2 regions of the Paraburkholderia sp. MM5482-R2 genome follow, and region 2 is predicted to be linked to the other one. Evidence: riboswitches for the same ligand, from Rfam matches in the RefSeq annotation. Region 2 holds a riboswitch; the other holds the start of a gene.
What was found. Region 2 has a riboswitch for cobalamin ahead of OKW37_RS07985 (TonB-dependent receptor domain-containing protein). Riboswitches for the same ligand answer to the same signal wherever they lie in the genome.

Region 1 (3,590 bases), on a different contig from region 2:
GGCTTTGGTGTCGATCGTCGCGATCGCGCGGATCTGCTCGAAGGCATTCGATCCGAGCGCTGCGCGGACGGCGGCTTCGATCTCAGCGGCTTTGCTGTGCAAGCGGCAACCGATGCCGACGCTCAGCGTTTTGATCGCGCGTCCGAGTCCGTGTCGTGTCGCGCTCGCTGCCAGTTCGTGAGCAACGCCGGCGTCGCGTTTGGCCGCATCACGCGCCAGCGCGAGCGACGCCACACCGCCGATCACGACGATCGCCGGCGAGCCGAGCCCCGCACGCGCCACCGCCTCGGCGAACTCGCGAAGCGGCGCGAGCACATGACGCTGCTCAGGCCGCGTCGCCGACTCGATCGCCGCGCACGGCGTGTCGGCGGACATGCCGGCCGCGAGCAATGCGCGGGCGATCTCGCCGAGCCGGCGCATGCCCATATAGATCACCAGCGTCATGCGCGTCGCGGCGAGCGCGGCCCAGTCCGGTTCGCCACTGCCGCCGGCGCCGTGGCCGGTGACGAACACGACGCCCTGCGCGTGATCACGATGCGTGACCGCGATACCGAGCGCCGCGGGCGCCGCGATGCCAGCCGTGATGCCGTTGATCACGTCGACTTCGATACCCGCGGCCTGCAGCGCCTGCAACTCTTCGCCGCCGCGGCCGAACACGAACGGATCGCCGCCCTTGAGCCGCGCGACGCTGCGCCCCGCGCGCAGATGCCCGAGCATTTGCGCGACGATGTCGGCTTGCGGCGTCGACGGATGGCCGCCGCGCTTGCCGACGTACACGACTTGCGCGTCGGTGCGCGCGAACTGCAGCACGTCGGGATTCACCAGATCGTCGACGAGCACGACATCGGCCTGCGCGAGCGCACGGGTGGCCTTCAGCGTGATCAGTTCGACGTCGCCGGGACCGGCGCCGATCAGCCAGGCGCGCGTCATCGCGGCGTGCATGGCGCGCGCCATGCGGTGATGGAAGAAGAGACGCGGCGTGCGACAGCGCGCGCGGCGGTGAATATAGAGGTCATGCGGAACTGCGAATCCGGGCACGCGCGATGCCGCGCTGCTACGCCTTCACATCCGTTCCCCGCGGATTCCGGCGGCCGGCGGCGCCGCGTGATGCACGGATGCAATGCGGCACCGCCTCCGCGTCTGGCCGGTATCCGGGCTGGCGGCCTCATGCGCTTCGCCTTCCCGTCCCGGTTTGTGGATTCGCGGGACAGTGGCATCAAAAAACGCATGCGCGGCACGGCGGAATCGAAGGCGAATCGAATCGCGCGCCGCAGGTCGCTTACCGTTGCGGGGACAGCACAGGTTGAACGCGCGAGGCGCTGCCTGTTTCCCGTTTAACTGCACACGCGAGCGCATGTGCGGGCACCAAACGCGCGCATACGATAGCACATGGCGCCTTGCCGGATAAGCCTCGGCGGCGCTTTCCGGCTCGGTGCGTTGCTTGACTGCGCAACGCCGCGGGCCTACACTCGCACGCACTTTGGGTGCTCGCATGCGCGCTCGTGCGCATGCAGTTAAACGGGAAACAGGGAGCCACCTGCTCTGGAGCGGCTAACCTGTGCTGTCCCCGCAACGGTAAGCGAAAAGCGGTTCCGGCTTGATAGCCGGGCACCGCAGTGCCGGCTTCGATGTCCTCGCGCAAGCTCGCGTGGACATTTCACCACTGGACGAGAAACCACTCGGCCGGGAAGGGGAAGCGGCGCTTTCGCCAGCCCGGATACCGGCCCAAAGAAGCAGAACGACCGCCGCGGGGATGCGGCGGCGCGTTCATGACCTCAGTTCCGCTTTCTGTATTTCCGTTGTCGCGGCAATGCCGTCGTTCGTCCCCGTGTCTGGTGATCGCTGGTACTGCTGCGCGTGCTTCATTCGCTCCATTCGCCAGCCGACGCGGACCCACGCGCGGACTTTCCGGCATACCGATCAACGCCAAGGGATGGACCTCACGATGCAAACTCAATTGCGCAAGATCCCCGTCACGATCGTCACGGGCTTTCTCGGCAGCGGCAAAACCACGCTGCTGCGGCACATTCTTCAGCATGCGGGCGGCAAGCGCATCGCGGTGATCGTCAACGAGTTCGGCGAGCTCGGCATCGACGGCGAAATCCTCAGGGGCTGCGGCATCGGTTGCGATGAAAACGGCGTCGAGACCGAAGGGCAATTGTATGAACTCGCGAACGGTTGTTTGTGCTGCACCGTGCAGGAAGAATTTTTCCCGGTGATGGAAAAGCTCGCGGAGCGCCGCGATGAACTCGATCACGTGCTGATCGAAACGTCGGGGCTCGCGTTGCCGAAGCCGCTCGTGCAGGCGTTCAACTGGCCGCAGATCCGCAATGGCTTCACGGTCGACGCGGTGGTGACGGTGGTGGACGGCCCGGCCGCCGCGAGCGGCCAGTTCGCCGATAACCCGCTCGCCGTCGATGCGCAGCGCAAGGCCGATCCGAATCTCGATCACGAGTCGCCGCTGCATGAACTGTTCGAAAACCAATTGTCGGCGGCCGACCTGGTGATTCTGAACAAGACCGATCTGATCGACGACGCGCGGCAGCACGAGGTCGAAGCCGCGATCCGCGCGGAGATTCCGCCGCAGGTGAAGATCGTGCGCGCTCAGCAGGGGCGGCTCGACCTGCATACGCTGCTGGGCCTCGAAGCGGCGTCGGAAGAGACGATCCACCTGCGTCATGACCACCACGGTTCCGCCGACGACCCCGATCATCACCACGATGAATTCGATTCGGTCGTCGTGCAGGCATCCGTACCGTCGCGCGACGCGGCGCTCGCCGCCTTGCAGGCGCTCGTCGAAACCCACACGATTTACCGTGTCAAAGGCTTCGCGGCACTGCAGGGCGCGGCGATGCGTCTCGTGATCCAGGGCGTGGGCCGGCGCTTCGACAGCTACTTCGACCGGCGCTGGCAAGCGGGTGAAAATGGCGACGGCGCGTTGAGCCGCTTCGTGCTGATCGGCGCAGACCTCGACCAGCACGCGCTGCAACAGGCGTTCGACGCGGCGCTCGGCGCGACGTCGAACGCGACGGCATAAACGGGCGCCCCAGCATGCATCTGCTGCGCACGACGCCGGGCGGCTTCGTCGACGATACGCAGGGCGTGATCCGCATCGATCAGCAGCCCGCCGAGATCGTCGTGCTCAGTTCCGCCGACACCACGCTGTCGCTGCTCGCGAGCGTAGTGCCGCGTCTCGGCGACGGCTTTCCGAGCGTGCGGCTCGCGAACGTCACGTATCTGCGTCAGCCTGCCTCGGTCGATTTCTATCTGGACGACGTGTTGCAGCATGCGCGCGTGGTCGTCGTCGATCATCTCGGCGGCGAAACGTATTGGCCGTACGGCATCGAGCAGGTGGTCGCGCTCGCGCAGCGCAAACAGCAAACACTCGCGATGTTTTCCGGCGATCTGCAGGAAGACCCGAACCTGCTCGCGCGCAGCACCGCGAGCGCCGAGTTGTGTCAGCAGCTGTGGCGCTATCTGCGCGAGGGCGGTCCGCAGAACGCCGAGGCGTTTTTGCGCTGCATCGCGTATCGCGCGCTCGACTGGGGGCGCGAACCCGATCCGCCGCGCGCGTTGCCGGCCGCGTCGCT
Region 2 (3,590 bases):
GCATGTCCTGCAATTCGGCATGCTCGCGCAGCGCGGCAAGCGGAATCAGCGCGATTTTCTTCTTGAACACGACGTCGACGAGCATCCAGCGCGGCGTTTCCGGCGACGATTTCGCGTCGTAGTACGAGCTCTTTTTATCGAACTGCGTAGGGTCCGGATACGCGGTCGACGAGACCTCCGCGATGCCCGCGATGCCGGGCTCCGGACAGCTCGAATGATAGAAGAGCACGCCGTCGCCGACCTGCATCACGTCGCGCATGAAGTTGCGCGCCTGATAGTTGCGTACGCCGGTCCACGGCAAGGTGCGATGAGGTGCGTTGGCGAGGTCGTCGATGCTTGCTTCGTCCGGTTCGGACTTCATCAGCCAGTAGCGCATGAATCGGAGTGAGCGTGTGAGATTGAACGAAGCGCAACAACAGCAGGCGCGTACGGAAAAGCCCCTGAAAAAGGCGCTCAAACGAAAAAACGACGGCCAAAGAAAAACGGCATCGAACCGAAGTCCGATGCCGTTCCAGATAAGGTCCCCGCCTTAGCCGCTAGGCCGGCATCCTGAACCGAGGGTTCAGAATTGGTCGCAGTTAGCAACACTTCGGGTACATCAGACTGAGTGACGCGCACACCCGTGCTACAAATTTCCGCAACCGTGCACATGGCATTGGTTCAAGGAATGTATGACCTTGGCGAACCAGGCAGGGAAGCTAAACCGATGAAGCTACAACCCAAACCGTTCAACACGTGACCGATTCGAAACCGGCCCACTACTGCTTACTGCAAGCTGTACTGCTCGATCACAGTACCTAGCTGTTCGTTCATTTGCTGCATTGTACGCCGGATTTCTTCAGCGGGAAATGCTTCTCCGTGTCGCACGCTGCTTTGCAGCTTAAGCAGTTCCGATGCCAGCGACAGCGCAGCCATCACCGCGATGCGATCGGTGCCGCGCACGTTGCTGCCGCTGCGGATTTTCTTCATCTCGGCGTCGACGCGCGCGACCGCCTCGAGCAGCGCGCCTTCCGTTTCCGGCGAGCAGGCGAGACGATAGGGTACTTCGAGAATCGATACTTCGATCTGCTTGGTGGTCATGCGCTTTCTCCGTGTCGGCTCACGTCGCTTTCCGCTTCCTCGTGTCCGGGCTGGGCGGACTCGAGCAGATCGAGCTGGTTATCCGGTTCGCTGCTCGCGCGTGCGCGCGGCAATTTTTCGAGAATCGCATTCAGGCGCACCTGAGCGTCGTCGATCTTGGCGGACAGCGCGTCGCGTTCCGCCTGCAGTGCGTCGCGCTCTTCGCGCAATTGCGCGAGTTCCGCATGCGTGGCTTGCACTTCGGCACGCGTTTGCGCGAGCTGCTCTTCGAGCGCGAGCCGCGCTTCGTTGTGGCGCTGGCTGATCGCAATCAGCTTGCCGATGTTCTGGGAGAGTGATTCGAGTTCGGTGAGCATGTGCTGCGTCCTCTAAAGACATCGCATTTTAGCGCGGAATATTACAGGTTCCGACAATTGTCTCGTTTCGAGACGTAACAGCATCGCTACGTGCAGGTTCGTTGCGTGTCGGGTCGTCGACCATAAGGTAAAAAACCGGTAATCCATCGGACAATAACCTGCATTCAACAGAACCGATTGCGCTCCGGTTGACCTTTCTTGACGCCCCGCGAGGCCGCTCGTAAACTTCCCGCACTCTGGTGCCCGCGCGCGCTTCTCGGCGCGCGCAGTTAAACGGGAAGCAGGACGCGCGCGGTGCCAAAACCGGATGCGCGAACCTGCGCTGCCCCCGCAACGGTAAGCGACCGCATGTGATGTGCTCATGCAGGTCGGTCCTGATCGCAAGGTTGGAAGTTCAACGTGCGAGTGTGCCACTGCGCGTCACGCGTGGGAAGGCGGGATCGATGTGTCGTAGCCCGGATACCGGCCAGAAAAGAGGGACGTCCCCCCGCGAAAACGCTAAACAAGGGGGCGCCTCGTGACGCGTCGGCCTGCGGGGAAGCAGGCCGCGCACGCTATCCACAGGAATGTCATCCCATGCTGTCCCCCATCGCCCGCGCAACGCTGCTCGGGTTCGCGAGCCTGCCGCTCGTCGTGCATGCGCAAAGCGCCGAGCCCGCGTCCGCGTCTGCGACGCCGTATTCGTCTTCATCGTCCGCCACGGATGCTACCGCCGCAAACGCTGCAATCGCTGCCAATGCCGCCTCCACCGATGCGCCGGGCAGCGTGCTGTCGCCGATCGTCGTGACCGCGCAACGCGGACCGCAAGCGTTGCGCGATGCGATCCCGCAGACTACGCAGTTCGATCAGCAGGACATCGCCGACACGACCGCGACCGATCTGCCCGGCCTGCTGCAACTCGCGCCAGGCGCGCAAATCTCGCGCACGGGTGGCCCCGGTTCGACCGCGAGCCTCTTTCTGCGCGGCGCATCGTCGACGCAATCGCTGCTGCTGATCGACGGCGTGCGCGTCGATTCGGTGAGTCTCGGCTCAGCTCAACTCGCGCAGATTCCGCTCGATCAGGTCGATCACGTCGAAGTGGTGAACGGCAACGTGTCGGCGTTGTATGGCTCGGGCGCGATCGGGGGCGTCGTGCAGGTGTTCACGAAAGACGGCGGCGATCATCCGCCGCGTTTCAATTTTTCGGTCGGCTACGGCAGCTATCACACGCAGACGCAAACGGCCGGCGTGAACGGCGCGCTCGATCAGGACGGCCGCACGACCATCAACATCTCGCTCGCGCGCACGAAGGACGACGGCTTTTCGTCGCTCAATCCGCTCGAGGCGCCGAACGCGAATCCGAACGCAAACGGCAATCTGAACGAGAGCATCAGCGCGTCGCTGCGTCACAAGTTCACCGACAGCTGGGACGCGGGCGTCAGCTATTTCCAGTCGAACAACGACAACAGCTACGACAATGCGTACGGCGAGCCCACCGATCTGAACAATCTCTATAGCAAGGTGCGTCAGGTGTCGGTATTCGCGAACGGCAAGCTGACCGACTGGTGGACCACCCACGTCACGCTCGCCGAGGGCGACGACCGCAGCGTGTCGAACACCAATGGCATCTACAACGGCCGCTTCGATACCGACAATCGCCAGTACACGTGGCAGAACGATTTCGCGCTCGCCGCGAACCAGAAGCTGCAACTCGGCTACGAGCATCTCGACCAGACGCTCGACTCCGACACGTTCGCCGCGCCCGACCGTCACGTCGATTCGGTCTTCGCGGGCTACAGCGCGCGCTTCGGCCGCAACCAGATTCAGGCCAACGTGCGACGCGACCAGTACTCCGATTTCGGTGGAGCGAACAGTTACTATCTCGGCTACGGATTCGACATCACGTCGCGCTGGAAGGTAACCGCAAGCTATTCGGATTCGTTCCGCGCGCCGAGCTTCGACGATCTGTACTATCCGATCAGCGGCAACCCGTCGATCCAGCCCGAGCGCAGTCATTCGGTCGAAGCCGGTTTGCAGTACGCGACCGATGCGCTCGGCGTGATGCGTCTGAACGCATTCCAGACGCGCTATACGAATCTGATCGACTACGTGCAGACGATCCCCGGCATCTACCTCGCGGAGAACGTCGGCCATGCGAAGGTGCAGGGACTCGAG

Region 1: another riboswitch for cobalamin. It lies ahead of cobW (cobalamin biosynthesis protein CobW); the one in region 2 lies ahead of OKW37_RS07985 (TonB-dependent receptor domain-containing protein).

The regions. Positions count from the first base shown of each region.
Region 1 is NZ_JBNDLP010000003.1:1,915,195-1,918,784, reverse strand. It holds gene OKW37_RS30890 (cobalamin biosynthesis protein) at 1-114, opposite strand, end outside; partial or broken gene cobA (uroporphyrinogen-III C-methyltransferase) at 190-930, opposite strand; cobalamin riboswitch at 1,126-1,385, opposite strand; cobalamin riboswitch at 1,466-1,743, shown strand; gene cobW (cobalamin biosynthesis protein CobW) at 1,946-3,037, shown strand; gene cobN (cobaltochelatase subunit CobN) at 3,052-3,590, shown strand, end outside.
Region 2 is NZ_JBNDLP010000002.1:1,068,187-1,071,776, forward strand. It holds gene OKW37_RS07965 (EVE domain-containing protein) at 1-376, opposite strand, end outside; RNA gene ssrS (6S RNA) at 518-699, opposite strand; gene OKW37_RS07975 (cell division protein ZapA) at 766-1,080, opposite strand; gene OKW37_RS07980 (ATPase) at 1,077-1,436, opposite strand; cobalamin riboswitch at 1,657-1,921, shown strand; gene OKW37_RS07985 (TonB-dependent receptor domain-containing protein) at 2,013-3,590, shown strand, end outside.